DNA from 3 places in the Sutcliffiella sp. FSL R7-0096 genome. Region 1 is predicted to be linked to each of the others. Evidence: predicted binding sites of a transcription regulator. Region 1 holds the regulator's gene; each other region holds the start of a gene.
What was found. The regulator Rex, encoded in region 1, represses fermentation and respiration genes when NADH is low (regulators of the CRP and FNR family bind a similar motif). The targets are predictions, from matches to a motif close to TTGTGAAATATTTCACAA.
Positions count from the first base shown of each region.

Region 1 (10,205 bases):
TCTCCACATAATAGTCGTAGTCGCCGAGGTACTCTGTCGCACCAATCGTACTCAACTCATACACTTTCGTCGCCAAGCGGTTGATGAAATAACGGTCATGGGAAACAAAAAGGATGGTTCCAGGATAATCGATAAGGGCATTCTCCAGGATTTCCTTGCTGTCCAGGTCCAAGTGGTTGGTAGGCTCGTCCAGGATCAGGACATTGGATCGTTCCATCATCAGTTTGGAAAGGGCAAGCCGCGCCTTTTCGCCTCCGCTCAATGTGGATACAGGCTTCAGCACGTCATCACCGGAAAATAAAAAGTTTCCTAGAACGGTCCGTATCTCCTTCTCCATCTTCTGAGGATATTCATCCCAAAGTTCTGCTAAGACCGTCTTATTGGAGGTAAGGTCTGCCTGTTGCTGATCGTAGTAGCTGATCGACACATTCGCTCCAAAGGAGAAAGTTCCCTCAAGCGGCTTTAATTTCCCAACAAGCGTCTTAAGTAAGGTCGATTTCCCGATTCCGTTAGGCCCAACAAGTGCGACACTGTCGCCTCGGCTCATCGAAAAGTCGACATGACGGAAGACGGGAGTCGTATCATAGGAAACCGCTAGATCTCTTGCTTTAAGGACATCATTTCCGCTTTGGCGGTCAATGTCGAACATAATGGAGGCAGATTTCTCATCGCCTTTCGGGCGGTCCATCACGTCCATTTTCTCCAGCTGCTTACGACGGCTTTGGGCACGCTTGGTAGTAGAAGCACGCGCAAGGTTCTTTGCCACAAAATCTTGCAGCTTGGCGATCTCGTCCTGCTGCTTTTCAAACATTTTCATCTCGCGCTCATATTGTTCAGCCTTCTGCTCTAGATACTTACTATAGTTCCCAATGAACTTAGCGGATTGCTTACGCGAAATTTCATACACAATGTTCACGACCTTGTCCAAGAAATAGCGGTCATGGGAAACGATTAGCAACGCACCAGGGTAGCCTTGAAGGTAGTTCTCCAGCCACGATAGCGTATCGATGTCCAAATGGTTGGTCGGCTCATCGAGGATGAGGAGGTCTGGCTTGGTTAAAAGTAATTTTGCCAGCGCCAGGCGGGTCCGTTGTCCACCGCTTAACGTTTCAATGGGCGTTTCGTAATCGTATTCGGAAAATCGCAGGCCGTGCAGGACGGAGCGGATGTCGGCTTCGTACTGAAAGCCGCCCTGTTGCTTGAATGCTTCCTGGACCTCGTCGTATTCTTTGAGGATGCGAGCATAAACGACTTCATCTTCAAAGTAAGCGGGATCGCCCATTTTTGCCTCAAGTGTGCGCATCTGGGTTTCGAGTTCGCGAAGGCCGGAGAATACTGTCAGCATCTCGTTCCAGATCGAGCGCTCAGTCTGTAAGCCGGTGTCCTGTGCGAGATAGCCGATCGACACACCTTTAGGTTTAATCAAGTCTCCTGAATCAAAGGACAACTGATTGGATATGATTTTTAATAGGGTGGATTTACCGGCCCCATTACGCCCCACAAGGGCAATACGATCTTTCGATTGTACTTCTAGTTTTATATTCGATAAAATAAGGTCAGCGCCGAAATATTTGGTCAACTGATTTACCTGTAAAATAATCATCATCTTCACCTCGAGTAATTCTAGGTTAAGTGTATCTTTCTTTGGGGTTTACATCAAGATTTTGGGTATTTCTCGTTTACTTTCTGTTGATTTCCGTTCCAGGTGTTCGCTTATCCTAAGGGCGCTGCTTGAGCCTCCTCACAACGCTTCAGGGGTCTCAACCTACCGCTAACCTCCCGTAGGGGTCTCACACCTTGCACTCCAATCAACAGAAGGTGACTGTAATGACTTCATATTTAATATAGACATAGAAATGTAATCGTTTTCGTTCCGTGGTAGAATAGAGGAGCAAACAGGTTCGACAAATGGGGGAGTACAATGAATAACGAACAACTGAAAATTCCACAAGCAACAGCTAAGCGCCTGCCGCTGTATTATCGTTTCATCCAGAACTTGCACTCGTCCGGCAAGCAACGCGTATCATCCGCAGAGCTGAGTGAAGCGGTCAAGGTCGATAGTGCGACGATCCGCCGGGACTTCAGCTACTTCGGTGCACTGGGGAAAAAGGGATATGGATATAATGTTCAATATTTGTTAACTTTTTTCAGGAAAACGCTCGACCAAGATGAATTGACATATGTTACTCTAATAGGTGTAGGTAATTTAGGAACCGCCTTCCTACATTATAATTTTATGAAAAACAATAATACGAAAATAGTGATGGCCTTTGATGTGGACGAGTCCAAGATCGGCTCGGAAATCGGGGGAGTCCCTGTTTATCATTTAGACGATATTGAAGAACAAATGCCTGAGAATGTAACGGTAGCCATCTTGACGGTTCCGGCTCCGGTAGCACAGCCAATAGCGGATAGACTAGTAGAAAAGGGCGTAAAGGGCATACTGAACTTTACACCGGCACGTATCAATGTACCGGAAGAGATTCGCATCCATCATATCGATTTGGCGGTGGAACTGCAGTCATTGGTATATTTTCTCAAGCACTATCCAAGCGAGTGAAAAAGTAGTAGAATGAGTATATTTCAAGGAGGTGGCAAACAATATGCCAGGTGGATTAGGAATGGGAAGCCTCTTACTTATTGTATTTGTAGCACTATTAATCTTCGGACCAAGCAAGTTACCTCAACTCGGTAAAGCAGCAGGGAACACATTGCGTGAATTCAAAAACGCAACAAAAGGATTGGCCGATGACGACGATAAAGAGAAAAAAGAAGAAACGAAGTAATGTAAGGATGAACATATATGCTAGATAGAGAAATGTCGGTGTATGACCATATAGGCGAGCTCCGAAAAAGAATCATCATCATAGCATCCTTCTTTTTCGTTTCGGCAATCGGCGGCTTTTTCCTAGCCGAACCGATCATTGTCTATTTACAGCAAACAGATCAAGCGAAAGACCTCGTCATGAACGCCTTTCGCATGACAGATTCCATCAAGATTTTCATGCAATTCGCCTTTTTGATTGCATTTATCCTGACGTTCCCCGTCATTCTCTACCAGCTATGGGCCTTCATCAGCCCCGGCTTGTATGAAAGGGAACGCCGCGTTACGTTAAGCTATATCCCAATCTCGATTATCTTATTTCTAAGCGGTCTGGCTTTCTCCTATTACATCCTGTTTCCATTTGTTGTGGATTTCATGAATAGGCTGGCAGAACGCCTCGAGATCAATCAGGTTATCGGAATAAATGAATACTTTCAGTTCCTCTTCCAGCTGACCATCCCATTCGGCATCCTGTTTCAAATGCCGGTTATTGTGATGTTCTTAACAAGACTTGGGATCATCACCCCGGACTTTATGGTGAAGATCCGCAAGTACGCCTACTTCGGGCTACTTGTTGTCGGTGCCTTGATCACACCGCCAGAGCTCTTGTCGCATCTGATGGTAACGGTCCCGCTCTTCATCTTGTATGAGATCAGCATTGTGATTTCCCGCATTGCTTATCGAAAAGCAAAGAAAGCGGAAGCGTTGATGGAGCAGGAAGAGAAGATGGATAATTAGAGGACAGGCTCGTACCTTATTGAGGGGTACGAGCCTGTTTTGTTTTGGTGGTAGGGAAGGTGGCAGGTAGTCAAGAGATGAAATGTCCGAAGATTTTACGTTCTTGTCCAAAGATTTTACAATCTTGTCCGAAGTTTTCGGAAAGTTGTCCAAAGATTTCAAGGAAATGTCCGAACCAAATTTCGGGGTGTCCAAAGGTATCGAAAAGTTGACCGAACATGCCCTCCAATTGTCCAAACACCCTGCTAATGAACGAAGAAAATGTCCGAACGAGCCAACAAAATGTCCGAACGCTTTTGAAGGCGCGCTAAAACGAGTATTTTCCCATGCTTTTCTCACGAAATCAGCCACATTTCATTACGCGGTCGGTCCCTCTAAAGAACCCCCATAATTACCCAAACCCACTTTTAGTAAAACCTAACACCTAATTACCCAAAACCACTTCTAGTAAGACCCAAAAAAAGACCCGCACCCCCAATAGGTACGAGCCTGTTCTCACTTTTTCTTCTGTTGCATTTCTTTTATCTTTTGATGTAGGAAATAGGACCGGATGGCAACGCCAAAGTCAAACGTGGCAATGAGCATCAACAGGATCGTGTGCCAGTGCCAGATGGTATCCTTCACAGAGACGATAGCCAGATATAAAAACAAACTGCCCATAATCGCATAGAAGAAGACCATTCGTAACGGTGTTATTTTCATGTGCAAATCCTCCAGGTAAGTTCAACTCTAGCGGAGAGCTGTTTAAAAGAACGAAATGAAGTTGGATACGTTTTGTTGCATCTCTTCCATTTGACGCATCATTTCTTCAATGCGATCACGGAACACATATTGCACGATGACCACAAACGAGTTCATGGCAACGTGGGCGATGATCGGAACGATGATGCGATTTGTTTTTACATAAAGGAAAGCGAAAATGCCTCCCATTACAAAATATATGAGCAGATGCTTGAAATCTTGATGGACCACGGCAAAAAGTAGCGAACTAACTGTCAGTGCAATCGCAAAATTAAATTTCTTATAGATGGCACCAAAAATGATCTTCCGGAAAATGATTTCCTCTAAGATAGGCCCAGCCACAGCCACCGCGAAAATCATGACCGGGAATGCCGTGACAAATCCCATGATTTCCTGTGTATTCTCAGATCCCGGCTGAATGCCGAAAACCTGCAGCTGAATCTGTGCAGCGACTGCCTGCCCAATCAGTGCTAGTGGGAAACCGACAGCCGACCAAAGAACGGTTTTGGGGATGGAGGCCGTTTCGCCTCGGAAGTCGCCCTTGGTCCATTCATTACGGAGTATCCAGGTAACGATGGCCAATCCGATTGTAAAACTGATAAACGCCCATACACCAATCAGATAAGCTTCCCTGCTGGCACGCTCCATTCCTTCCCCGACGCCGAGTGCGATCAAGAGAGGGTACCCAAGCAATCCGGAAAGCTGCATCAGGACATATGTAATAATGACTAACCAATATTTTTTCGTCATAATAAGCTCCTCTTAAACCATTATTCACTTTTCGTATTGTACCATATAATCTATATGTCCTTATAACGATAAGGTTTCCCTGAATGCGCTGATTTTACGAAAAGAATCTTTATTCGACACGTTTAAACCACCCGACACATGTAGAGAATGAAAAGGGTTCCAAGTCGAAAAAAATTTAGATAAAGATACTTGCAAAACAGAAGCAGATTCATTATTATAATAATTGTGTTAGCACTCAAGTGATAAGAGTGCTAATAAATAATAAAACATTACATATGAAACCAAGGAGGTTGTTTTCATGTTAAAGCCATTAGGTGATCGCATTGTAATTGAGCTTGTTCAATCAGAAGAAAAAACGGCAAGTGGTATCGTATTACCGGACTCTGCGAAAGAAAAACCTCAAGAAGGTAAAGTAGTAGCAGTAGGATCTGGTCGCGTACTAGAAAGCGGCGAGCGCGTAGCACTAGAAGTAGCAGCTGGCGACAGCGTAATCTTCTCCAAATACGCAGGAACTGAAGTGAAATTCGAAGGAAAAGAACTTCTAATCCTAAAAGAAACAGACGTACTAGCAGTAGTAAGCAAATAATTCAATCATCAAAGCGGCAAGGCTTGAGGCAAAGTCACCGCATTCCCTTATAAAATTTCAAACTGGTTGATTGCAGCGGAAGGTGTGAGACTCCGGCGGGAGGTAGCGGTAGCTTGAGACCCCACAGCGCAGCGAGGAGGCTCAAGCACACTCCCCGCGGAACGCGAACACCTGCAGCAAAAATCAACCCACCAGTAACCAAAATAAATTTCAACTATACGAGGAGGTCTATCTATCATGGCAAAAGAAATTAAGTTCAGTGAAGAAGCCCGCCGCTCCATGCTTCGCGGTGTAGACAAACTAGCTGATGCAGTGAAAGTAACATTAGGACCAAAAGGACGTAACGTAGTACTTGAAAAGAAATTCGGTTCTCCACTAATCACAAATGACGGTGTAACCATCGCAAAAGAAATCGAACTAGAAGACGCATTCGAAAACATGGGTGCGAAACTTGTAGCTGAAGTTGCAAGCAAAACAAACGACGTTGCTGGTGACGGTACAACAACTGCAACAGTTCTTGCGCAAGCAATGATCCGCGAAGGATTAAAGAACGTTACAGCTGGTGCAAACCCAATGGGGATTCGTAAAGGAATCGAAAAAGCGGTTGCGGTTGCAATCGAAGAATTAAAAACAATCTCTAAACCAATCGAAGGCAAAGCTTCCATCGCTCAAGTTGCAGCAATCTCTGCAGCAGACGAAGAAGTAGGTCAATTGATTGCAGAAGCAATGGAGCGCGTTGGTAACGACGGCGTTATCACTCTTGAAGAGTCCAAAGGCTTCACTACAGAGCTTGAAGTAGTAGAAGGTATGCAATTCGACCGTGGATATGCATCTCCATACATGGTAACAGACTCCGACAAAATGGAAGCTGTTCTTGAAAACCCTTATGTGTTAATCACAGATAAGAAAATCACGAACATACAAGAAATTCTTCCAGTTCTTGAGCAAGTAGTACAACAAGGTAAGCCGTTGTTACTGATTGCAGAAGACGTAGAAGGCGAAGCGTTGGCTACATTAGTAGTGAACAAATTACGTGGAACATTCAATGCAGTAGCGGTTAAAGCTCCTGGATTCGGTGACCGTCGTAAAGCAATGCTTCAAGACATCGCAGTACTAACTGGCGGAGAAGTGATCACAGAAGAACTAGGTCTTGACCTAAAAACTGCGAACATCAGCCAATTAGGACGCGCTGACAAAATCGTTGTAACAAAAGAAAACACGACTGTTGTAAACGGACACGGCAACACAGAAGAGATCCAAGCTCGCGTTGGCCAAATCCGTGCACAATTAGAAGATACAACTTCTGAATTCGACCGTGAAAAATTACAAGAGCGCCTAGCTAAAATCGCTGGTGGAGTAGCTGTAATCAAAGTTGGAGCGGCGACAGAAACAGAACTAAAAGAGCGCAAACTTCGCATTGAAGATGCTCTAAACTCCACACGTGCTGCAGTTGAAGAAGGAATCGTAGCCGGTGGTGGTACTGCTCTTGTAAACATCTACAACAAAGTAGCGGCAATCCAAGCAGAAGGCGACGAAGCAACTGGTATTAAAATCGTTCTTCGCGCAATCGAAGAGCCTGTACGCCAAATCGCGCACAACGCTGGTCTAGAAGGATCTGTCATCGTAGAACGCCTGAAAAAAGAAGAAATCGGCATCGGATTCAACGCAGCAACAGGCGCATGGGTAAACATGCTTGAAGCTGGTATCGTTGACCCAACAAAAGTAACCCGCTATGCACTACAAAACGCAGCAAGCGTATCTGCAATGTTCCTAACTACCGAAGCAGTAGTAGCAGACATCCCAGAAGAAAACGCTGGCGGCGGCATGCCTGACATGGGCGGCATGGGTGGAATGGGCGGAATGATGTAATGACCGCTCAATCCCTTGATATATAAGGGTTTTGAAGTGATTTGCTAACAAAATGCTAACATAAGGTAAACATGAATGAGGCTTCTCAAAAGTTGATCCAACTTTTGAGAAGCTTTTTTGTGTTATATGTTCACCACATTCTCTCAGGTACACGCTTACAGAACTCTTGTAATACGTAGTAGCAATGACTGCGAACAAGATAAAATCTATTTCAAATGAAACGATAAAATATAATGAGTATTTATGGAGGGATATAATCATTTTTATATCTATTGAAGCTCAAACATTAGGAGATAGAGCTCACTTGAATTTTTACCACATCCCTATACTTGATTATTAAAATATCAATAGACTTGATTCTTTGCTGAAAAATATGAAATTAAATTGACAAATAGATGTACCCACATTACCATTGATAATGGTTATCACTTTCAACTAAAGGGGAGCAAGTTTAATGAAAAAACGAATACCTAAAAGATTTTTAAAAATTTCTGTAATGATTCTAACTTTATCCATGATTTTACTTGGTTGTACGAGTGAAAATTCAGATGCTCCAAGTGAAAATAGCAATATGATTACTTTTGCTTGGCCTAGAGATGTAGGAGAAATGAATCCACATGTATACAATCCATCTCAATTGTTCGCTCAATCTATGATTTTTGAAACTTTAGTTAGTTACCAAGATGGAGGAGAGTTAAAACCACAATTAGCAGAGTCCTGGAAGATTTCTGAAGATGGAAAAGAGTATGTGTTCAATTTACGTCAAGATGTGAAATTTTCTGATGGCTCAAATTTCAATGCTGAGATTGTGAAAAAGAACTTTGATACTATTTTAGACCACAGAGAAAGACATAGTTGGTTAAGATTTATTTCGTTAATTGATAAAACAGAGGTCATAGATGAACATACGTTTAAATTTACATTAAAAGAATCCTATTACCCTACTATTCAAGAATTAGCGGTTGTTCGCCCGGTGCGATTCCTTGGAGAAGCAGGCTTTCCTGAAGACGGTGACACATCGAAAGGTATAGTACAACCAGTTGGAACAGGTCCATGGGTATTAGATGAATATAAAGTAGATGAATTTGCGACTTTCAAACGTAACGAAAACTATTGGGGGAAATTACCTAATATTGAGAAAATTACTGTTAAAGTCATTCCTGATGCGGAAACACGTGTATTAGCTTTTGAGAAGGGTGAATTGGACCTTATATACGGTGAAGGTGTTATTAATATAGATGCTTTTAATCAATTAAATTCTACAGACTCTTATGAGAGTAGTGTTTCTGAACCAGTTGCAACTAGAATACTAGTAATGAATACGAATAGGGAGACGCTTTCAGATATCCAAGTTCGTCAGGCTTTACATTATGGCTTTAATAAGGAAGCAATCGTCGAGGGTGTGACATCTGGTTTGGAAGAGAAGGCTGACTATATCTTAGCAAACAATTTCCCTTACACTTCAAATGTTGATGCAACCATAGTTGATTATGATTTGAACAAAGCAAAGCGATTATTAGATGATGCAGGATGGAAGCTACCAGAAGGAAAAGATATTCGTGTAAAAGACGGGAAATCACTTGAAATCGAGCTAATGTATAATTCTGCTGAATCCATTCAAAAGACGATGGCCGAAGCACTACAATCTGAGTGGGCGAAAATTGGTGTGAAATTAAACATTAACGGAGTTGAACTTCCTACTCAAGTCGAAAGATTTAATAAGAATGATTTTGATATGAATTTCTATAGTAATTGGGGAGCTCCATATGACCCACATGCTTTCGTAAACGCAGTTGCGACAGAAGGATTTGGGTTTAGAGAGGCTATATCATCTTATCCTAACAAGGATGAGTTGTTGAACCAAATTGCTGCTGTCCAACAATCAACTGACGAAAATGAGCGTCAGGAACTATACACATCCATTTTAGGTTCATTACAAGAGCAAGGTGCAATTGTACCGATTTCTTATATTAAGCAAATTGCAATCTATCAAAAAGGTGTTTCTAATTTTACATTCCCTGCTAATAGGGATGAACATCCTTTTACAGGTATTAGTATCGAGGAGTAAGCGACAGGGGTTTTTCTAATGGGTACTTATATTTTGAAACGAATAATAACTATTATTCCAATTTTTTTAATATCTACTCTGCTGACATTTGGAATGATCCACCTATCACCAGTAGATCCTGCTGAAGCGTACTTAGCTGCAATTAATATCCAGCCAACAGAAGAACTTTTGGCTCAAAAAAGACAGGAGTTCGGATTAGATCAACCTCTCCTTATTCAATATGTGAACGCTGTAATTAAGATATGTCAATTTGATTTTGGCATATCTTATGTTACGAATAAGCCAGTATGGGAAGAGATATCTTCCCGTATTTCAGCAACTGTTCAGTTAACCTTAGGCAGTCTCTTGATTGCAATAATAGTAAGTGTGCCCATTGGTTTTTTAGCAGGAGTTAAGAAAAACAGTGGAATTGACCATTTTAGTCGACTCCTCTCTTTCATTGGTGCATCTATTCCATCATTTTGGCTCGGATATTTATTCATATTTTTCTTTTCAGTAAAATTAGACTTGTTCCCGGTAGAAGGTACTGGAACATGGAAACATTTAATTCTACCTTCTCTTACATTGGCATTCCCTTTAATAGCATTATATACTCGTCTGTTACGTGCAAGCGTTCTTGAAAATTTACA
Region 1 covers NZ_CP152003.1:420,432-430,636, forward strand. The annotation lists gene MKY77_RS02360 (ABC-F family ATP-binding cassette domain-containing protein) at 1-1,603, opposite strand, end outside; gene MKY77_RS02365 (redox-sensing transcriptional repressor Rex) at 1,922-2,560, shown strand; gene MKY77_RS02370 (twin-arginine translocase TatA/TatE family subunit) at 2,604-2,786, shown strand; gene tatC (twin-arginine translocase subunit TatC) at 2,804-3,562, shown strand; gene MKY77_RS02380 (hypothetical protein) at 3,645-3,953, shown strand; gene MKY77_RS02385 (YdiK family protein) at 4,058-4,264, opposite strand; gene MKY77_RS02390 (type II CAAX endopeptidase family protein) at 4,307-5,053, opposite strand; gene groES (co-chaperone GroES) at 5,352-5,639, shown strand; gene groL (chaperonin GroEL) at 5,877-7,508, shown strand; gene nikA (nickel ABC transporter substrate-binding protein) at 7,963-9,576, shown strand; gene nikB (nickel ABC transporter permease subunit NikB) at 9,595-10,205, shown strand, end outside.

Region 2 (10,205 bases), 1.9 Mb from region 1:
GAGAACTGATGGGGGCATCCCGAACAACAGCAAGGCGATATCTTGAGTACTTGATTTCTCTGAATAAAGCAAAAGCTGAGTTAGAATACGGCATGGTAGGGAGACCTGAAAGAAAATACTATCGGATAGGACAATGAGACAATGGAACAATTAAAGATTTTCAATAAGGAAAGAAAATATCTGGGCACTGCATCAAGAGATGAAGTACATATTAAGGGACATTGGCACGAGACTTTTCACTGCTGGATAAAGGCTGAGATACACGGTAAAGAATATCTTTATTTTCAACTGAGAAGCAAGGAAAAAAAGGATTATCCAGGCTTATTGGATATCACAGCAGCCGGACATCTGTTATCTCATGAAAACGTGGAAGATGGGATCAGGGAGGTAGAAGAGGAAATAGGTATAAAAGTTGGTATGGATGAACTGTCTTACCTGGGTGTCATCCCTTATGAAAAAGAATTGGAAGGTTTTATCGATAGAGAGCATGCCCATGTTTATCTGCTAAGGGGGTACATACCATTAGAGTCCTTTACTCTGCAAGCAGAAGAGGTTAGTGGGATTTTCATGGTTCCTTTAGAGGACTTTTACCAACTATGGTTTGGAAAAAAGACGTATGTCCCAATGGAAGGGATAAAGGAAAATGCCCAGGGCGAGAGAAGTAAGATTACTATGAATGTGGATAAAAGTATGTTTGTTCCACACAGCGATTCTTTTTACAAGGAAACATTGGAGTCATTGAGGTCGGGTAGAGGGTAAAAGATGCTAAATAAAGAGGTTGTCCTAAAGGGAATTCCCTAAGGGCAACCTCTTTTTTATGGACATTTGTCAAAACCTCCCGTGAACAAAATGAACAAAATAACCAATATATCTTTTATACCGCTTATTTTGTAAACGGTTACATTTATAAGAATATTCTTTACAATCACATACAAGACAATAGCAAAGGGGAGTTTGTAGATGAAAATAAAATGGAAAAATAAAGCAAGTGCAGTGGGGTTAACATTGTTATTATCCGTGACAGCAGCTTGCTCCAGCTCAACAGGGGGAACAAGTGCGGATGGTACCTGGTCTCCTCAGAAACCAATAGAAATGGTAGCACCAGCCGGGGCAGGAGGAGGATGGGACACAACCGCTCGGATGGTAGCTCAGACATTTGAGCAGGAGGAATTGATTGATAAGAGAATGCCAGTTGTCAATAAGCCCGGTGGAGGCGGTGCTGTTGCTTGGTCTTACATCGCGAAGAAAGAGGCGGATCCACACCATCTGTTCGTTTCTTCTCCACCATTATTATTGGTCCCCCTTAACGGACAATCAGAAAATACGTATGAAGATTTCACTCCGCTTGCCAATGTTATCGCGGACTACGGTGCTTTTGCAGTACGGGCTGACGCTAAATGGAACAATTTAAATGAGTTATTTGAAGATATGAAAAAAGATCCAGCAAGCATCACGGTTATCGGTGTATCTTCTCCCGGAAGCATGGATCATATCCAATTTGTCAAAATAGCTAAAGCAGCTGGAGTGGATATCACCAAGGTCAAGTATGTATCCGAACAAGAGGGGGGAACATTGACGGCATTACTTAACGGAAGTGTGGATGTCTATTCCGCCGGCACCGCAGAAACGGTGGAGCAGGTGAAAGCAGGGAAAATCAAGGTATTAGGCATAACAGCAGAAGAGCGTTTAGAGGGGGAGGTCCTATCAGATTTTCCAACTGCCAAAGAACAGGGAATAGATGAAACCTTCGTGAACTGGAGAGGATTTTTCGGCCCATCCAACATGGATGAAGCAGCCGTTGCCTACTATGTAGATAAGTTCTCAAAATTAAATGAATCAGGTGCTTGGGATGAAATCAGAAAGAAATACGGCTGGAATGAGCTTTTCATGACAGGGGAGGAATATCAAGAATTCCTTAAAAAAGAGAATGAAGAAATGCAAACCTTATTGGAAGAATTGGGGCTCGGAAATTAAAGATTAATAGGTGGACCGCTACCCTCCATAACGAGGGAGCGGCCCCTATGGATTGGTGGGGAGTTACATGATACTAAAACCGGTAAATCGCAAACTTGGATTGGCCTTAGCCTTCTTTGCAGGAGTATACCTGTTTTTAAGCTACCAGATCCCCAGTTACCCATATGCGTTAGTCGATGCAGATGTCGTACCAAAGGGATTGGGATATCTACTATTATTATTGTCCATTCTACTTTTCGTGCAGAAAAAAGAAGAAACAGAACAAGAAAAACAAAAAAGAACGATACCTAAGAAGGAACTTTATATTCTGCTGGGGGTTGCAGGTTTTATCTTAATCTATATATTTTTACTTGAGATAGTAGGTTTTGTCATAATGACAGCAACGTTTGTTTTTACATGTTCCTCGTTTCTTGGATACAAAAAATATAAAGTAAGTGCACTAGTGGCAATCATTTTTTCGTTGCTCTTATATTTTCTGTTCAATTACTTGCTCCTTATTCATTTACCACCAGGAGTGTTACCATTTTAGGAGGTGAAAGAGATGGGTTCCATGGAAGGTCTTTTTTCCGGGTTTCAGGTCGCATTTAGTATCGAGGGTATTTTATTTGTATTTTTAGGGGTGTTTATCGGGACTTTTATTGGGATGATGCCGGGTCTGGGACCAATCAGTGCGATTGCCATCATGATTCCCGTCACATACAGCATGGACCCGGCGTTGGCATTGGTCATGATGGCTGGGGTATATTATGGGGCAGTATTTGGAGGTTCTTCATCCTCCATTCTATTGAATGCACCTGGAATATCGGGTACAGTCGCCACCGCGTTTGATGGATACCCTATGGCACAGCAGGGGAAGGCAGGAAAAGCATTGGCCATTGCTGCCATCGCTTCCTTCACCGGGGGTACCATTAGTGTTATTCTGTTGATGCTTTTTACCCCATTATTAGCTTCTGTCGCTGTCGTTTTCGGGCCGGTAGAGTATTTTGCTTTGATGCTGATGGGACTGACAGCCATTTCAAGTTTGTCTGATGGGTCCACAATAAAAGCAATGATTTCTGCAGTATTAGGTTTCATGGCCGTAACGATCGGAATAGATGCCCAAACAGGAACACAGCGCTTCACTTTCGGGAACGTCAATCTCCTTGAAGGAATTGACTTTCTTGTGATCGCCCTTGGACTATTCGCTCTGGCAGAAGTTTGTATATTGATCTTCAACCGTAAGGACAGCACAGGGGGAATGAGTGGAAATATCGGAAGCCTGAAGCTATCCAGAGAAGATGTCAAAGAAATGAAGGGACCAGTTACGAGACAATCGTTTTTAGGATTTTTGCTTGGTGTTCTACCTGGGGCAGGTGCGACCATCGCATCTTTTATTGCTTATGTGACAGAAAAGCGAATTGCGAAAAAGCCAGAAGAGTTTGGGAAGGGTTCTATAAAAGGTCTTGCTGCACCCGAAGCAGCAAACAATGCGGCGACTGGCGGGGCATTTGTTCCCCTACTTAGTTTAGGTATTCCTGGATCGGGTACAACTGCTGTCCTTCTTGGTGCCTTCCTTGTTTTAGGTGTACAGCCAGGCCCATTACTGGTGCAAGATAACCCTGAAGTGTTCTGGGGGATTATCGCGAGTATGTATATAGGAAATGTGTTTTTATTGGTATTGAATCTCCCGCTTATCCCATATATAGCCAAGGTGCTTAAGGTTCCAAGGCCATTGTTGATCTCCTTGGTCATCATGTTCAGTCTTATCGGGGTCTATGCGATAAGCTTCAATACTTTTGATTTATATATATTGCTATTATTTGGAGTAGCCGGATTTTTGATGAGGATCTTCTCCTTTCCTGCAGCCCCGTTTATTCTCGCATTCATTCTTGGAGGCATGATGGAACAGGCCATGCGTCAATCCCTTACCATCTCAAATGGTGACTGGTTGGTCTTTGTAAAAAGTCCTATCTCCGCTACATTGATAGGTGTGGCTTTGTTGTCTCTAATCATTCCGTTACTTAAAAAGAAACCGACACTGGTTTCTGAGGATAAGAATTTGGACGTATAGACGTAGCGTCTTTTACATTTCATTTTAAGCAAAAACAGCCCTGCCATATAACCGGCAGGGCTGTTTTGTTTCTTTATTTATTTATATTTTTCCTTCCCCTTAGCTCCCCATAAGAACAAAAGGAAAATACCTGTAACGACAATTAATGGAGAAGCATACATAATCAAGAAGTTTTCCATGTAATGAACCTCCTTATTTTTTTCCCTGGACGTATTTGTTATCAAATAAGAACAAACGCATCAATAGATATAATGAAGGAATCAGTAAGCAAAGCCCGGCAATGAAAGCGGTAATTAAAGCTATTGCCATCGCTTCATTAGTGAATCCATCAAAAATGGTCAAGTACGGATATAGAAGGTACGGCATATGGGATGCCCCGTAACCGAAGAATGCCGTTGCGAACTGCAGCATGACCAAAATGAATGCCACACCAAGATGTATCTTTTTCCACATTAGATAAACTGCTCCAAGGAAAAAGAGGAAAGAAAGACTGAACATCCATGAAAGCTCCAACATTTTATCAAAATGTACTGGATTATGATCGCTTAAAGCGAAGAATACGAGAACACTGGCCAATATGGTCGGAAGGCTCCAGTTTAATGCATATTTCCTCAATACCTCAAATGCTTTTTCATCTCGGGCTGTTTTGGCGTAGTATGCAAGGAAATAAGCAGAGATGTAAAGAACACTTACTATTGCCAATATGACGACGGCCCAAGAATAGAAACTGGTGAACAATGCTGCATAATCAAGCCACACTGTATCTTCGTACTTGTAGATAAAACCTCCCTCAGAGATTGTCAGTACAACAGATAGGGAAGCAGGAATCAATAATCCAGTTGCACCATATAAAGCCTGATAAAAGATGTTCCCTTTTTCCCCATAGTGATGGAATGCGTAATAAGATCCGCGAATGGCCAGTAATACAATGGCTATACTACCTGGAACCAATAAGGTCGTTCCGTAATAATAGGCGGTAGAAGGGAAGAATCCTACTATTCCAATAAAAAAGAATACAAGAAAAACATTTGTTACCTCCCAGACAGGGGAGAGGTAACGGACAATCACTTTATTGATCAAGTGATCCTTCTTCGTGATTGTAGAATAATAGCTGAAGAAGCCTGCTCCAAAATCGATGGAGGCAACAATCAGGTATCCATAAAGAAATGTCCACAATACTGTAATTCCAATCACTTCATAGCTCATCCGTCATCCTCCTTACTCCATGCCCCTGTCGCGGAGCTCTTTCTCCACGGGGTTATTTTTGAACATTTTCCTTAGGACGGTCGCACATGTGGTACATAAGACGATGTAAAGAAGGACAAACAATACAATCATCAGGTCTACATGTTCAGAAGTTGTTGCGCCTTCCTCCACTGTCATATAACCGACAAGAAGCCATGGCTGCCTGCCTAGTTCAGCGAAGAACCATCCCATTTCAATAGCCAAGAGGGACAATGGTCCGCCAGCTACAATGGCCCATAACAAAGGCCTATTCCACTCATTCCATTTCCTAACCCTAGCAAATAAGGCATACAGAATAGAAACAAATGCTAGAAACATTCCTATTCCCACCATCAAGTCAAAGAAATAATGCACAATCAGGGGGGGAAGTTCTTCTTCAGGGAACTCTTCCAAACCAATTACCTCGGCATCGGGAGAGCCATGAGCTAATATACTTAATGCATATGGAATTTCCAAAGCATATTTTACACTATTATCATCTTGCAGGACCCCCCCTAATATTAGGGGTGCTTCGGTTGAAGTTTCAAAATGCCACTCTGCCGCAGCTAGTTTTTCTGGTTGATATTTTGCTAGATACTTACCTGAAAAGTCTCCAATCAGTGCTGTGGAGATAGCGAATACCGCCGCTGCTGTCATGGTTAAGTGCAATGCTTTTTTATGATAAACATGATCTTTTCCTCTAAGTAGTGCAAATGCTGCAATTGCAGCAAGTAGGAAGGCGGTCGTCAAATAGGCGGATGATAACACATGTGCAACCTTTGTTGGGGTTGCTGGATTGAACATCGCTTCTAATGGCCGAATGTTTGTCAATACACCATTTTCTAAATCAAATCCTCTAGGGGCATTCATGAAACCATTAACCGTTGTGATGAAAAATCCGGAAGCAGTGGCTCCAAGTGCTACTGGTATCAAAATAAATAAATGATAGATTTTCTTTTTAAAACGATCCCATGTGTAAAGATAAATTCCTAGAAAGATAGCTTCAAAGAAGAAGGCAAACGTCTCCATAAACAAAGGTAAGCTTATGACATGGCCAGCCATTTGCATGAAGTTAGGCCAGAGCAAACTCAATTGGAGACCAATAGCGGTTCCTGTCACAACTCCGATTGCTACGGTTATCACAAACCCCCGGGCCCAGCGTCTTGCAAGCAGGCGATAATGTTCATCGTTACGCTTTATTCCCATCCATTCCGCTAATAAGATCATGAGGGGGACCCCTACACCGATAGTCGCGAAAATGACATGAACAGCCAATGTAATACCGGTTAATATTCGACTATATAAGACCGGATCGTATTCCAACATCCATACTCACTCCTTTTAAACACATTCAACATAGTTCGTTAATTTATGCCCTCTCACATTATACAACAGTTTGCTCAATACTTCACAATATTAAGTTTGAAGCAAACTCTCTTTCTAGTATATTCCCTATAAGGAATAAGCAAAACCGGGTAATGGCATTTGTTTATGACATCTTTATGGCAAAGTTTCGGCGAAATTGTGACATGGAAATCTCATAAATGCCCATGGAAACTTATGGACTAAAGTTGGACATCTATTACACTATTTATTATATAAATGTAAGAAAAAACATAGAAATTGATGGAAAGTAGTATAAATATGCTGAATAAGGTGGTAAAATATTCTTATAATTCACACAAAGGGAGTTTGCGATGAGTAATATAAACAATCATACGATGAGTCTATCACTGGACAAATCTTCTCTGAATTCTAGTAAAGATAATAGAATCGTCGGCACTGCTGATTTAACCGGTGAATTGTACCAAAGGTCAAGAGTAGATTACACTAGAAGTATCACGTCTCCACTCGAAGAGGTGCTGTACTCCATTTATGATTGTACGGTAAAATAAGATAAAAAAGGCGCAAAAGAGAAATATATCTATTTAAATGATCAATTCAGCATGGATAAGGAGAACCTACCCGAAGAGATCTTATTGTTTTATCTTGTGGTTAAATTGAAATATTTCATGTTGATTAATGATAAGAAGCTTTATGAGCCTACATACAAACAGATTGATGTATTATCTACAAGTTTGAACCCCTCTATAGAATATATTCATTTTAAAACATTAGGAATCTTTTATTATAGGACTGATAATTTTCTACAATCCACACTTGCACTTGAACATGCCCTTAATTTATCCAACAAGCTCCCATTCATTTCAGAAGAAGATAAAGCAGAATTGTATTACCAGATTGCATTGACCAAGCTTAAAACAAGCGATTCGTTTGAATCCATCTATTATGCTGAAGAGGCCCTGGCTATTTACCAAGGTCTATATCATAATAAAAGGTCAGCAGAATGCCATGTGATTTTAGGGATTAACTACATCTATTCCAAGCGTTTTGAACTCGCAGAAAAACACTATCTGTCTGCCAAGAATATTGGGGAAAGCATACAAGATAGATATCTAGAATCGATGGCATTAAATAATCTTGGGGAAATTAAATCCTATTTGCAACAATCTGAAGAGGCTATATTTTATTACTTAGAATCATTGAAATTAAAGAAGGAAGAAGAGAGAAGTGTATTTTCAATTCTTGGCCTAGTAGAAGAGTACTATTTCTTGAACCAAAAAGAAATTTCTAAGGAGTGGGCAGAGCAGGGCCTTTCTTTAGCTGAGAGAATCAACCTGAAAGAATACATCCTACATTTTACCACCCACCTTTATCTTTTGGATAAGAGCGACAAGATAGAAGATTACATCTTAAATGAAGTGCTCCCTTACTTCAAAAGTGCAGGCAACGAAAGGTATGCAAATAAATACACCGAGATGTTGGCGAAGTATTATTACCAAAATGACCAATTCAAATTAGCAAGCGACTTTTACAACAGCTGTCTACAAAATATCAAATCCAAAATGGCCTATTGACCAAAACCTCGGCACCAAACCGGATCTACTTAGATCCGGTTAGTGTGTAGACAAAGCTTAAAATAATGAAAATCTTAAGTTGATTGCAGTGGAAGGAGCGAAGACTCCTCGAAAATAAATTGCTGTCGAAGTATTCCTTGTCCTGGGGGAAGAAAGGACATGGAATACTCCGCAGGGCGTAGCTAAGGCCATTGAAAAACCCAAAAACTTATCTTTTTTATGGTTTCCAGCTGTTGATTGGAGCAATAGGCGAAGACTCCTGCGGGGGGATAGCGACAATCTTGAGACCCCGCAGGGCGTAGCCGAGGAGGCTTCCGGACTGCCCGCGGAAAGCGAAGCTCCTGTAACGAAAATCAACTCTTCCAACAGATAACCTAACTAGTATATAGTTTGTCAACAGTCTGCCCGGATCTTCATAGATCTGGTTTTTTTATTGGAGGGAAATGGGGAGATTGGCTTAGTTTCAACTTTTTTCTCATTTTTTAGTTTGATTTTTGAAAAACGGGTATGGTAGGACTATTTAGTTCTATTACTTCGTTAAAGGACGTGCTTCTATTGTTCGGCTTCAATGATTTATGGAAATTTTTCTTTTCTTTTTTTCTGGTGCTGCCTATGGTGACCATTATCCATGAAATGGGTCATTACTTCTTTGCAAAGATTTTTGGCGGCAAGGTCATTGTCCATATCGGTACTGGAAACGTTCTATTCAATATAGGTTCCATCCGTATCAGGAAGTTATATTTCTATGATGGATGGTGTGAATATATTTCACTAGGTAAAAAAGCCACAAAGCCAGAAAAAATACTCGTCTACCTGGGAGGATCCATTTTTAACATCTTGTCCATTTTTATCTTGAACACACTTATTCTAAATGGAGTTCTCCAGCCGAGCATTTTTTTCTACCAATTTACCTATTTCTCATTCTATTTTATCTTCTTCTCCTTGTTTCCGATCAACCATTTGAACGGCTGTCCAAGTGATGGGATGGCAGCATTAAATATATTGATGAATAAACGATTTGATAAGAATCCACCAAACTAAATAATGATACGATACGGGTTTTTATCTTCCATGATGAATTCCCGTTTTTGTTTCCCATGACATTTGTCATCATTGTGGCATGACACATATGACTGTGTCTCCCGCTTGAAAATGAAGTAAAATAACTTGGATAATGAAAACATTAAAAACTTACATAACTTTCCTTTTAAGTGTGTTAAAATAGTTGTACAACAAAGAAGAAGGCTCTTTTCGTAAACTTTGTTACTTTTACGTTTTAATAAAATCACCGTTATAATTCGTCATTGTCGGGCTCTTTTCCCTGCAATACTAAATTAATTACTGCGTTTTTTAAAGTTTCTAATCAATAAAAAGTCCAATTACCGACTTTTTACTAGAGAATAGCAACAATCTTTGAGAAAAGAGCCTAGAAAAATGAGGGTCCAATATGAGAAAAAGGTTTTCTATTTTCCAAAAAGGGTCAGGGATCTCTCCGTATATCTGGAGTGTTTTTAGTATTCTCCCTTTCTATTTTATATTTCAATCATCCTCTACAACGGAGGTCATAATCGGTTTTATTTTAACGATTTTATTTTTTGTTGCATACAGATTTGCTTTCATCTCTAATAAGTGGCCAGTTTATTTATGGACTTGCCTGTTAATTGCGATCTCCATCACTATGACGATCTTGTTTCATTTTATTTATTTCGCATTCTACATTGCCTATTACAATGGAAAGATTAAAAATAAAATAGCATTCATCGTTTTATATATCATCCATTTAATAGCTACCACAGTTGCAATCAATATAAATGTTGTTATGAGGGATGAATTGTTTTTACAGCAAATTCCTTTTGTTGTCATCATATGGATCGCAGTAATATTACTTCCGTTCAATTTATATAACAAGCGAAAGCAAGACCAGCTGGAAGAACAGCTAGATGTGGCAAATAAAAGAATTTCGGAACTGATCATTCAAGAGGAAAGACAACGGATTGCTAGAGATTTACACGATACGCTTGGTCAGAAACTTTCATTAA
Region 2 covers NZ_CP152003.1:2,343,140-2,353,344, reverse strand. The annotation lists gene MKY77_RS11935 (response regulator) at 1-137, shown strand, start outside; gene MKY77_RS11930 (NUDIX domain-containing protein) at 142-759, shown strand; gene MKY77_RS11925 (tripartite tricarboxylate transporter substrate binding protein) at 961-1,974, shown strand; gene MKY77_RS11920 (tripartite tricarboxylate transporter TctB family protein) at 2,042-2,503, shown strand; gene MKY77_RS11915 (tripartite tricarboxylate transporter permease) at 2,516-4,024, shown strand; gene MKY77_RS11910 (cytochrome d ubiquinol oxidase subunit II) at 4,217-5,230, opposite strand; gene MKY77_RS11905 (cytochrome ubiquinol oxidase subunit I) at 5,243-6,574, opposite strand; gene MKY77_RS11900 (hypothetical protein) at 6,946-7,143, shown strand; gene MKY77_RS11895 (tetratricopeptide repeat protein) at 7,195-8,166, shown strand; gene MKY77_RS11890 (hypothetical protein) at 8,722-9,207, shown strand; gene MKY77_RS11885 (sensor histidine kinase) at 9,614-10,205, shown strand, end outside.
Region 2: MKY77_RS11905 (cytochrome ubiquinol oxidase subunit I) is a predicted target of Rex. The motif match lies at 6,645-6,662, and genes of this name have one in related genera.

Region 3 (10,205 bases), 710 kb from region 1:
AGGAAATGCCGGAAATAAGAGTGTGGCACGCAGGCTGTTCATCTGGAGAAGAAGCTTATTCAATGGCTATCTTACTGGAAGAGGAAGGTTTGAGTCATAAGTCAAAGATATACGCAACGGACATGAATGAGAAGATACTGGAGAAGGCAGGAAAAGGAATAATCCCCCTTTCCAAAATGAAAACTTATACAAAAAATTATATGCAAGCTGGCGGAAAGACTGCCTTTTCGGAGTATTATCATTCCGATCATCAGTTTGCCTATATTAACGATGAATTATTGAATAGAATCGTGTTTGCACAGCATAATTTGGTGACAGACCGTTCCTTTAATGAGTTTCATATCATCATATGTCGGAATGTATTAATCTATTTTAATTTGGAATTGCAGCATAATGTGATTGAATTGTTTCAGGAGAGTTTGGGGGCTAGAGGCTTTCTTGGTCTTGGAAGTAAGGAAGCTTTACGTCTTGATGCACATCCGGGATTTGAAGAGTTCGATCTTTATGATAAGATATACCGAAAAAAAGCGGAAAGCTAGGATATTATCCTGGCTCTCCGCTTTTTTCATACGCTATGCGGTTGATTTCATTCACCTATAGAAGAATGAAATGCCTTCCTACATTAAGGAACCTAAAATAGCCGTTAACCTAACTTACTTACGAATTTCAGCTGTGGATTGGAGCAAATGGCGGAGACTCCTCGAAAATGCTACGCATTTTCTTCGTGCGATGATTCGCTTCCGTAGCCTTCCTTGTCCTACGGGGGAGTAGCGGCAATGTTGAGACCCCGCAACGCAGTGAGGAGGCCCCTTAGGATAAGCTCAGCCATTTGTGGAAAGGAACAGCGGCGATTAATCAATCGCCCTGTTTTTCTTGTTCACCTTGCCTGTATGAGGACTACACACATATCATCAGATGCTTCTGCTTGGGTTTCTTCGGGCAAAACCAAATGAATAGGTTCTGGAATGTTTGGCAGATCCCAAAGCTTAGAGGCAGATTTGATAAACTGCGGATATTGGTTCATGCCAACCTTCTCCATTGTTTCCACCACCCCGTCCGTATAAAGCATGATTTGAACGGAATCCTCGTAGGAGATGGATGTTTTCGTAATATCCACCTTTTCAAAAAAACCAAGTGCACAAGTACGGTTGGAAAGCTCTACAACTTCGCCTTCATCGACTAGGGCAAAGCCTGCCGGATGACCTGCGTTGACGTATTCCAACGTCTTTTCTTCTGTATCTATCACCAGGTAGATAGCAGTAAAATAATACGGAATCTGTTGATTGCGTAAATTCAATGCATGCATCCAACGGTTCAATTCGCTAATAACAAATCCAGGATCTGCACACCCTCGGATGGAGTCACGCAAAACCGAAGAAATGAACATGCAGACCAGGGAAGCCGAGATTCCGTGTCCCATCATATCCAAGAGGATGACCGCATATCTCGATTTATCAATCTTATACCAATAATACATATCACCTGCTAGTTTATAGGCAGGTATGTAGGATGCTTTCACGGTGAATTGCTCATCAAAAATCGGTTCGGATAAAAGGCTGTTCTGGACTTGTTGGGAAAGATCCAATTGATTTCTTATCTTTTCAGCCTGTTTCTTATTCTTATCTTTTTCTTGTTTCAACCTAAGGACGACCCGTATCCGTGCAAGTAGTTCCGTTTTATTGATCGGTTTCATCACATAATCCAATCCACCTGCATCCAATGCTTCCGCCACTTTATTGGAATCTTCCAATGCCGTGACAAATATGACAGGGATATCTTTCAGATGGGGGACCATCTGAAGCGTACGGCAGGCCTCAATTCCATCTATCTCTGGCATCATAATATCCATCAAAATGATGTCGACGGGCATTCTAGGTGATGAGGGATTATCCACGTTTAAGTAATCAAACATCTCTTTGGCGGAAGTGAAGGATAAATATTCTTTATAGCCCGCCCTTTTCAAAATGTTCTCTATGACAAACAAATTGACCTGGTTATCATCCACAATTAAAATGCCCATTTCTGTTTTTCTCCTCTATGTATATGAAATAGTAAACAATCTTATTGTTAATACCCCTAAGGGAACGAGATGAAACACGAATAACGAAACTTTTTTAAATCTAATCTTATTGTAACTCTTAAGTATAAGAGAGTACATTCATTATGTTTTGACATTACTTATTAAGGGTATTTTCCAAGTTATGAAGATTAATAATTTCATTAAGAGGTGATTGCATGGAGACAGCAGTTCGTACAACAAAGGGAAAATTGCTGACAAAAGAAGAGATGACCAATCCTGAAATAGTCCCTGAATGGGTGATAAGGGAATATACGAATTTCCGGAGTGTGGTAACGGATAAGACGTTTCCTTGCTACTTTGGCATGAGTGCAGAGAAAAAAGGAGAGCTGCGTTATTCTTATATAACACATGACAACTGGACACATCTCCCGGAAACTTTACGTGATTTTCAAGCACTATTCGATGAAGGGAAACCACTAGTCCGTCACGGCCTTTTTCTGTTTGTGGAACCTGAAACGGAGGAAAAGCAAATCCCTTATTATCGTGAGTATTTCTGGGACATTCTACAGTTTTTACATATGAAAGATGATAAACCGTGGCCAAAGGATTATCCTACAGATCCTGATCACCATTTATGGGCATTCTCTTTTTCCGATGAACCATATTTCGTATTCGGTAATGCTCCTGCCTATAAACAAAGGAAAACAAGGGATCTTGGTAGCAGCCTTATCCTTGGCTTCCAACCACGACGTATTTTTGAAGGACTCGAAGGAACTTCTAAAGGTGGCATAATGTCCCGCGAGAAAGTAAGGGAACGAGTGGAAAAGTGGGATAACCTTCCTACCCACCCGAATATCAGCCATTATGGAGATCCGAACCATCGGGAGTGGAAGCAATATTTCATCGGGGACGATGTAAAACCGATAGAAGGAAAATGTCCATTTTCCTTTATGAAAAAATAAGACTAGACCCAAACCCATACACCCTGACTAACTGTGCCAATAGCATAGGAGTCAGGTTATTTTTTTGGAGAAGGCTGTATTCGTAAACATTGTTGCTTTTACGTATGAGTAGGTAAACTGTAAAAAGTCCCATTGCCGACTTTTTACTAGTGAGTAGCAACAATCTTTGAGAAAAGAGCTTTGGAGAAAGATCAGCAATCCTTAACCTAAAAACAGTAGCTTCATAGGAAAGAAGTTTCATATCATTTTAAATTTTCTGGTATGATAGAAATAGAGTGATTGCGAAAAAACAAGTTGAAGGTGGCTGGCAAAATGGAGGCTTCTGAGAAACTCACACTGTACTTAGAAGAAAATCATGAGCAATTTATCCAAAATTGGAGAAATAAAAGTGTAATATCGGAGAATGACCTATATAAAGAAGAAGTCATCCGTAACGGAAGGCAAATGTACCAGCTGGTCAAAAAAGCGATCAAAGAGCCGCTGACCGAAGAAGAAATCACCATGCTGGCAAACAAGACGGCCCAGGAGCGGGTGCAGGCAAATGTTAACATCAGTGAATTTGTCTACAATGTGAATACCGGCAGAAGTGAAGTCGTCAAGTGGGTATGGAAATCGGGGATACCTAGTAAGGAGCTGCAGCCTTTCATTGATCAAATCAATGATCTATTTGACCAATTTTCCTATTTGGCAGTACGAAAATATACGCAAATAAAAGAACAACAGCTGGAAGAAAAGGAATTGTACATTAACCAGACTCATAAGGAGCGCCTAACGATATTAGGACAAATGAGCTCAAGTTTTGTTCATGAATTCCGAAACCCTTTGACTTCTGTTATCGGCTTTACAAGACTTTTGCAGAATGAACTTCCGGATCATCCGTATTTGGAAATCATGCGACATGAACTGGATCAGCTAAATTATCGTATATCGCAATTTCTCCATGTGTCTAGGAAGGAATTAATTGAAAGTAAGAGAGAAGAGGTCAATCTGTCTTTTCTTTTGCAGGAACTGGTGGAATTCTTATATCCGAGTTTATTGGATGGGGATGTCGTCATTCATTTGGATATCGATCCCACAATCAGTCTGTTTGCCAATAAGGATGAACTTAGGCAGGTCTGTTTGAATCTCATCATCAATTCCATTGATGCGCTTCAACAAATGAAAGATAAAGTAAGGACGATAGAGGTTGTTTGTGTAGAAAAGGGGAATGTGATGGAGCTATCCATTACCAATAACGGGCCGAAGATCGGGGAGGATTCGATACATGCCATTTTCGAGCCATTTTTCACCACGAAGGATCTCGGGACGGGAATCGGCCTTTATATCTGTAAAAAACTGATTGAAAAGCATGACGGGGAGATTTATTGCAAATCAAATGAAGAGCAGACAAGTTTCATTCTCAGAATGCCAGCAAAAACGATAGAACACGAGAAATCCTCTTAAGCATTTTAGCTTGGGGATTTTTTTGTTGTTGACATTTGGTGAATTATATATTAAATTATAAATAATACTTTAACACCTAAAAGCGTTTAAGCGTTTAAGTGTGTTAGTGAAATTGTTTGGTTGGAGCAGAGTGGAGCATAGAAAATTAATAGTTTGATAGCCTTGTATAAAGTAGTCGGCGTATTTGCAGCAGGTAGAGACTGGGTGGTTGGTGAAAACCCAGGCGGAGCGGGGGATGAAATACAGTACATATTTTCAACAGGCTATTCTTTAGATGAGTGGGCAAGCGTTCAGTTTGCCAATTAGGGTGGTACCGCGGAGCTTCTTCGTCCCTTGTTTTTAGGGATGAAGGGGCTTTTTTGGTGCACATTAACAACAAGCGCAATCAACTATTGGGGGGAACATCATGGAGCAGCAAGTACAGAAGGATCAATTAAACATCAGTGGAATTGCGGCTCTTGGCTTGGTTGTAAGCATAATAGCTATTATATCTATTTCATTATTCATTTTTGAAGCAGAGCCGCATATTCCTATTTTTGCAAGCATTGTGGTATTAATATTATTTTCATTAGTAAAAAGACAGTCGTGGGAATTTATTGAGACTGGCATAAAAAACGGCTTGAAGGAAGGGCTCATCCCAATTCTTTTATTTATATTAATTGGTATCCTGATTGGGGTCTGGATGCTATCAGGGACGATCCCGACGTTCATCTACTATGGCGGGCAGCTCATTTCTGCGAGTCTATTTCTGCCGAGCGTGTTTATCATCACGGCTATTATCGGGATTAGTATTGGGAGTTCATTTACAACTACCGCTACGGTCGGTGTGGCATTTATCGCACTTGGTACAGGGATGGGCTTCAATCCGGCTATCGTGGCTGGTGCCATCATTTCTGGAGCACTTTTAGGCGATAAGATGTCACCTCTATCGGATACCACCAACATTGCGTCGGCAGTCTGTAAGGTGGACTTATTTGAACATATCCGTCATATGTTATGGACAACCATTCCGGCTGCTATCATCTGCCTTGTTGTATTCAGTTTTATGAGCAGTGGGGCAAGCGGCGGATCTGTTGGGAAGTTTGCGGATTTGCCAGCTGTTCTGAAGGCGGAAGGTCTTGTGAGTATCTGGGCTTTGTTACCTGCCGTTGTCATGTTCGGAGTGGCATTGAAACGCGTACCGGCAATCTTTGTCATGATGGTGGGGATCATTACAGGTTCGGCGATGGCGTTTATCCTGCAACCGGGAATCAGCATTGCCCAGCTGATGGATGTTATGCAAAACGGCTACACAGGAGCCACTGGAGATGAAGCGATGGACAGCATTCTATCCCAAGGTGGCATTCAAAAAATGATGTGGTCGGTTTCCTTGGTCTTATTGACACTAAGCATGGGTGGTTTGATTCAGCAACTGCGAGTGATGGACCGGATACTAGTAATGATACAGAGATTCGTCTCTTCAACAGGGAAGCTGATACTTGCGACAGTGGCTACCGCCATAGGTGTGAATGTTACAGTGGGTGAACAGTACATGTCGATAATTCTGACGGGACAGGGTTTTGAAAAGGAATATGAGAAGCAGGGCATTTCCTCTAAAAACCTTTCCAGGGTGTTGGAGGACGCAGGAACGGTCATCAATCCATTGATTCCGTATGGTGTCAGTGGTGTGTTCATGGCAGGGGTGCTTGGTGTGCCTGTATTGGATTACCTGCCATTCGCACTGTTCTGTTTGATCAGTCCGCTGTTGAGCTTGTTCTATGGGTTTACAGGGATCAGTATCAGGAAGAGAGAGCGTGTGGAAGGATAATAATGATAAAAGCGTGCAGGGTTGGTTGATAACCATTGCACGCTTTTTCTATACGTCTATTTAGTATTGCAACCTATCCATCTCGGCGAACAAGGGTTTATTTTTATTATAAAGCTCCCGGTAGATGTGGTAGTATTCTTCATATCTTTCTACATTCCTTACAATTGGCAGCACCTCGTGTTTGATAGGAATATACTGCTTGATCGCTTCTATGGAGTCAACCTCCCCTAGCGCGTACAGTCCAAGCCAAGCTGCTCCCCAGGCAGTAGCTTGCTGGCTATCAGGAACGGTGACGTTTTTTTTGAAAATATCTGCAGTCATTTGCACCCATAGAGGAGATTTCGCATAACTGCCGCTGATTATCAGTTTTTTCGTTGGTCCGGCCTTTTCATGGAGTGCCTCATGAATCTCATACATATTGAAGATGACACTTTCCATGACGCTACGAATCATATCTGCACTTGTATGGGAAAGAGTGAGCCCCATCCAACCCCCTTTTGCTTTGGCATTCCACTTGGGAGCCCGCTCCCCGTTCAGATAGGGAAGAAAAAATAATCCATTGGATCCTGCGCTTGATGTGGCGGCCAAAGCTTCAAGATCAGCGACTTCAATCGCCTCTTTCTTGGTTAAGGAAGAGAACTGCCTTGCAAGCCAGTGCATCAGAACAGCCCCATTATTGGTAGCACCACCTATGATATGACTCTCTTTTGTGAATGCATATTGAAATGTACGCTGTTCATAATCGGTCTTCTTTTCCTTAGTAAATCTGCGGAGTGCACCACTCGATCCAAGGGTCAATGCGGTCTCCCCGTCGTCAATCGCCCCAACTCCCATATTCGCAAGGACGCCGTCGCTTGAGCCGATTATTAGGGGAGTGGTAGTATGTAAAAGCAATTCTTTTGCCACTTCTGCATTTAATGGGCCAACCTCCTTCGTACATGGAACAATGCGAGAAAGCTGTGATGCGTTTATTCCCGCGATTGCCAGAGCGTCTTCTTCCCATTGTAATGTATGGATGTTAAAGAGTCCTGTTGCAGAGGCGATGGAATAATCCACTTGCCAAGTACCGGACCATTTGTATAAAATAAACTCCTTGATAGAAACAAAACGGGCCGCTTCATAGTAAGGTGTGTACTGATTTTCCTTCATCCAGACGAGCTTCACAAAGGGGGACATCGGGTGTATGGGAGTACCAGTCTGTTCATATATGTCCCGACCATAGGAATCTCTCATGATGGCTGCTTGTGGATAGCTTCTTCCATCCGACCAAATAATCATCGGCGAAATTGGTTCGTTTTGCTCGTTGATACAAATGAGACTATGCATGGCAGATGAGATGCAAAGGCCAGAGATGTCTGTAGCGGCAATATTTTTTTGGCTGATGGCAGTGGAGATAGCCAAACGTGCAGCCTTATCAATCTCTAAAGGATTCTGTTCTGAGTAGCCTAGTTTGGGATGGTAGGTGGAATAGGCACATTCATATTCTGAAACCACTTCCCCTTGTCTAGTGAAGATAACGGACTTAGTGGTGGAGGTGCCGATATCCAGACCAATAATATATTTGCTCATGAGTTACTACACATCACTTTCAGGAGTATATCTTTAGTTTAATCGTTGAGTGGAAATAATATCAATCAGTAAAATAACTTTGTGGAAAAGTCAGAATTATTCCAATATAGGTGCAAAGTAATGTAATTATCAGTATTTTCTGATACGAAAGTCATAGATTTTTGGAGTTGCCCACAACGTTAAACCTTGATATATAAGATATACACACATTTATCCACATTATCAACAGGTTGTAGGATTCTTATCCACAAAATGTTATTCACAATTAAATGTTTAATTTATATTGATATAACAGGAAATCGAGGATTTAACCACATTATCCACAATGTAATGGACAACTATTATTAACATAAAAAAATATTGCGAACAATTTGTGAACTCTATTGTAGATGATCGGAAAACAATGTATAGTAAAGATAGAAAGTAAGTGAAAAACTTCACAAACTTTCTAAAGTAATAAACAGCTAGCCGGCTAAATTTTTTTTACAGCTTATTGTGAAAAACTTCACAAACTAATCACTAGGAGGAAAAGATCATGAAATGGTTACGTGGACCGAAAATGGCAATCCTTTGGACAGTATTAAGAATTTGGTTGGGAGTACAATGGCTGAAGGCCGGCTTACCTAAAATAGGAACTTTTGATGCAGAAGGATTTTTACATGGAGCGATCGCAAAAGCGGAAGGAGCGCATCCGGCAGTACAAGGCTGGTACGCTGGATTCCTTGAGAATGTGGCACTGCCAAATGTCGGTTTGATCAACATCTTGATTCCATGGGGCGAAGTGTTGGTAGGTATTGCACTCATACTAGGTTTGGCAACATTACCGGCATTATTGGCGGGAGCATTTATGAACCTGAACTTCCTGTTGGCTGGTACAATAAGCACCAACCCAGTACTATATACAGCAGCAATATTGCTGATTGCAGCAGGTACGGCGGCGACTTTCTATGGACTTGATCGCTTTGCCATCAGATTCATGAAAGATAGATGGAACGCTCGAAAGATGAAGGATACACATGGCAACGATGGTAAAACAATAAACGATGGGCATGCGGCGGCGCAATAAGGATAAGAGCAAGTTGAGTGTGGGAAGTGTCGACAAGTAAGGTATTGTACAGAAAAAGACGCGTGAGATGAACGCGTCTTTTTTTGCGTTTAAAAGGAAAGAGTTGATTACAGAATATCTATAACAAAGGGAGGCGAATACGATGTTGTTTTGGGGGATTGTGTTGATCACTATTGTATCATTCTTGTTATTCGGCTTTCTATTGGATAGAAAAACCGATCGGTATAAATCCATGAGTGATAAGAAGGTCAAAGAGGGCATAGAAGGAATTAAAGATGAAACACAAAGGAAGGGTGGACCGCCTAATAATACGCATCAAATGGGTCCATGATTAAGGGGACATTCACGCCAGCCCAAGTGGGTTGCATTGCCTGTCCCCTCTGCGTTTCTTATTTAAAGTTATCCTTCTTACTATTCCGTTTAATTCCAGCTGCTGATGCGCGAGCTTGTGCTTCTAGGATTTCATTATCAGCATGCTGCTCGTTCGCGAATTCTGCATCCTGTGCAGCTTTTTTCATGTTCTTAGGTACCTGTGGAAGTGAGGCTTTATTTTTACCACCAGATTGATGTCCACGTGAACGTCCCATTCGAAACCCTCCTAAGAAAATGCGATAGACATAAGGTACAAGCATAGGTTCCTTTATGTCTTCTTGGATAGGTTAACCTGTGTCGGGGGTTGTGATGTGAGGTAGTTGCTGGATGGGATGATGGGGATGGGAAATTTGGGAGGAGGCTAAATAGGTAGCTGTTAGGTCTTTTGCGTTTAGCCCGTAATTATTATTTATCGCCCGATTAATTCCAAGACCCTCAAGTCAGCCAGTCGTCCAAGCACCCTAGTCTCCCCAAGCCTGCCCAGTCCGAAATCCCCCCGAGCACAGCGAATCCCGCCGCGTCCACCAAATCCCCCGAATCATTCATATCGGCCCCCATAAAAAACCTTCATCATGAACAATGAAGGTAATCATTTTCCCAATCAGTACTATCTACGTCTCTCCGTATATCCGCCAACTCGATCTGCCATTTTAAACTCGCGAGAATAGGTAACTTCCTGCGTTTTGCTCAACGTTGTCTTTGTCTTTTCACGACGCTTTTTATCATTCATCAAGAATCCCTCCTTATTATATGCATACCTCCATTCTTAGCTAAAATGTGGGAAAATATACTAAAAAGCGCCTGCTCCACAATGTAGGGCAGACGCAACGTTATTATGCTTCTTTCAAATGATGCTCTTCATGCAGTACTTCGTGACCTGTGCGCAGTTTGTATAGTGTATATTGATCTCGAGAGATTTCATATAGGTTATAGATATCTTCACCTGCGTTAATTTCATCTAGCAGG
Region 3 covers NZ_CP152003.1:1,131,888-1,142,092, forward strand. The annotation lists gene MKY77_RS05750 (protein-glutamate O-methyltransferase CheR) at 1-539, shown strand, start outside; gene MKY77_RS05755 (fused response regulator/phosphatase) at 878-2,020, opposite strand; gene MKY77_RS05760 (YqcI/YcgG family protein) at 2,236-2,982, shown strand; gene MKY77_RS05765 (histidine kinase N-terminal domain-containing protein) at 3,295-4,425, shown strand; gene MKY77_RS05770 (hypothetical protein) at 4,588-4,731, shown strand; gene nhaC (Na+/H+ antiporter NhaC) at 4,832-6,232, shown strand; gene MKY77_RS05780 (gluconokinase) at 6,293-7,801, opposite strand; gene MKY77_RS05785 (DoxX family membrane protein) at 8,337-8,867, shown strand; gene MKY77_RS05790 (hypothetical protein) at 9,010-9,198, shown strand; gene MKY77_RS05795 (YfhD family protein) at 9,257-9,454, opposite strand; gene MKY77_RS05800 (YfhE family protein) at 9,847-9,969, opposite strand; gene MKY77_RS05805 (GNAT family protein) at 10,073-10,205, opposite strand, start outside.
Region 3: MKY77_RS05785 (DoxX family membrane protein) is a predicted target of Rex. The motif match lies at 8,295-8,312, and genes of this name have one in related genera.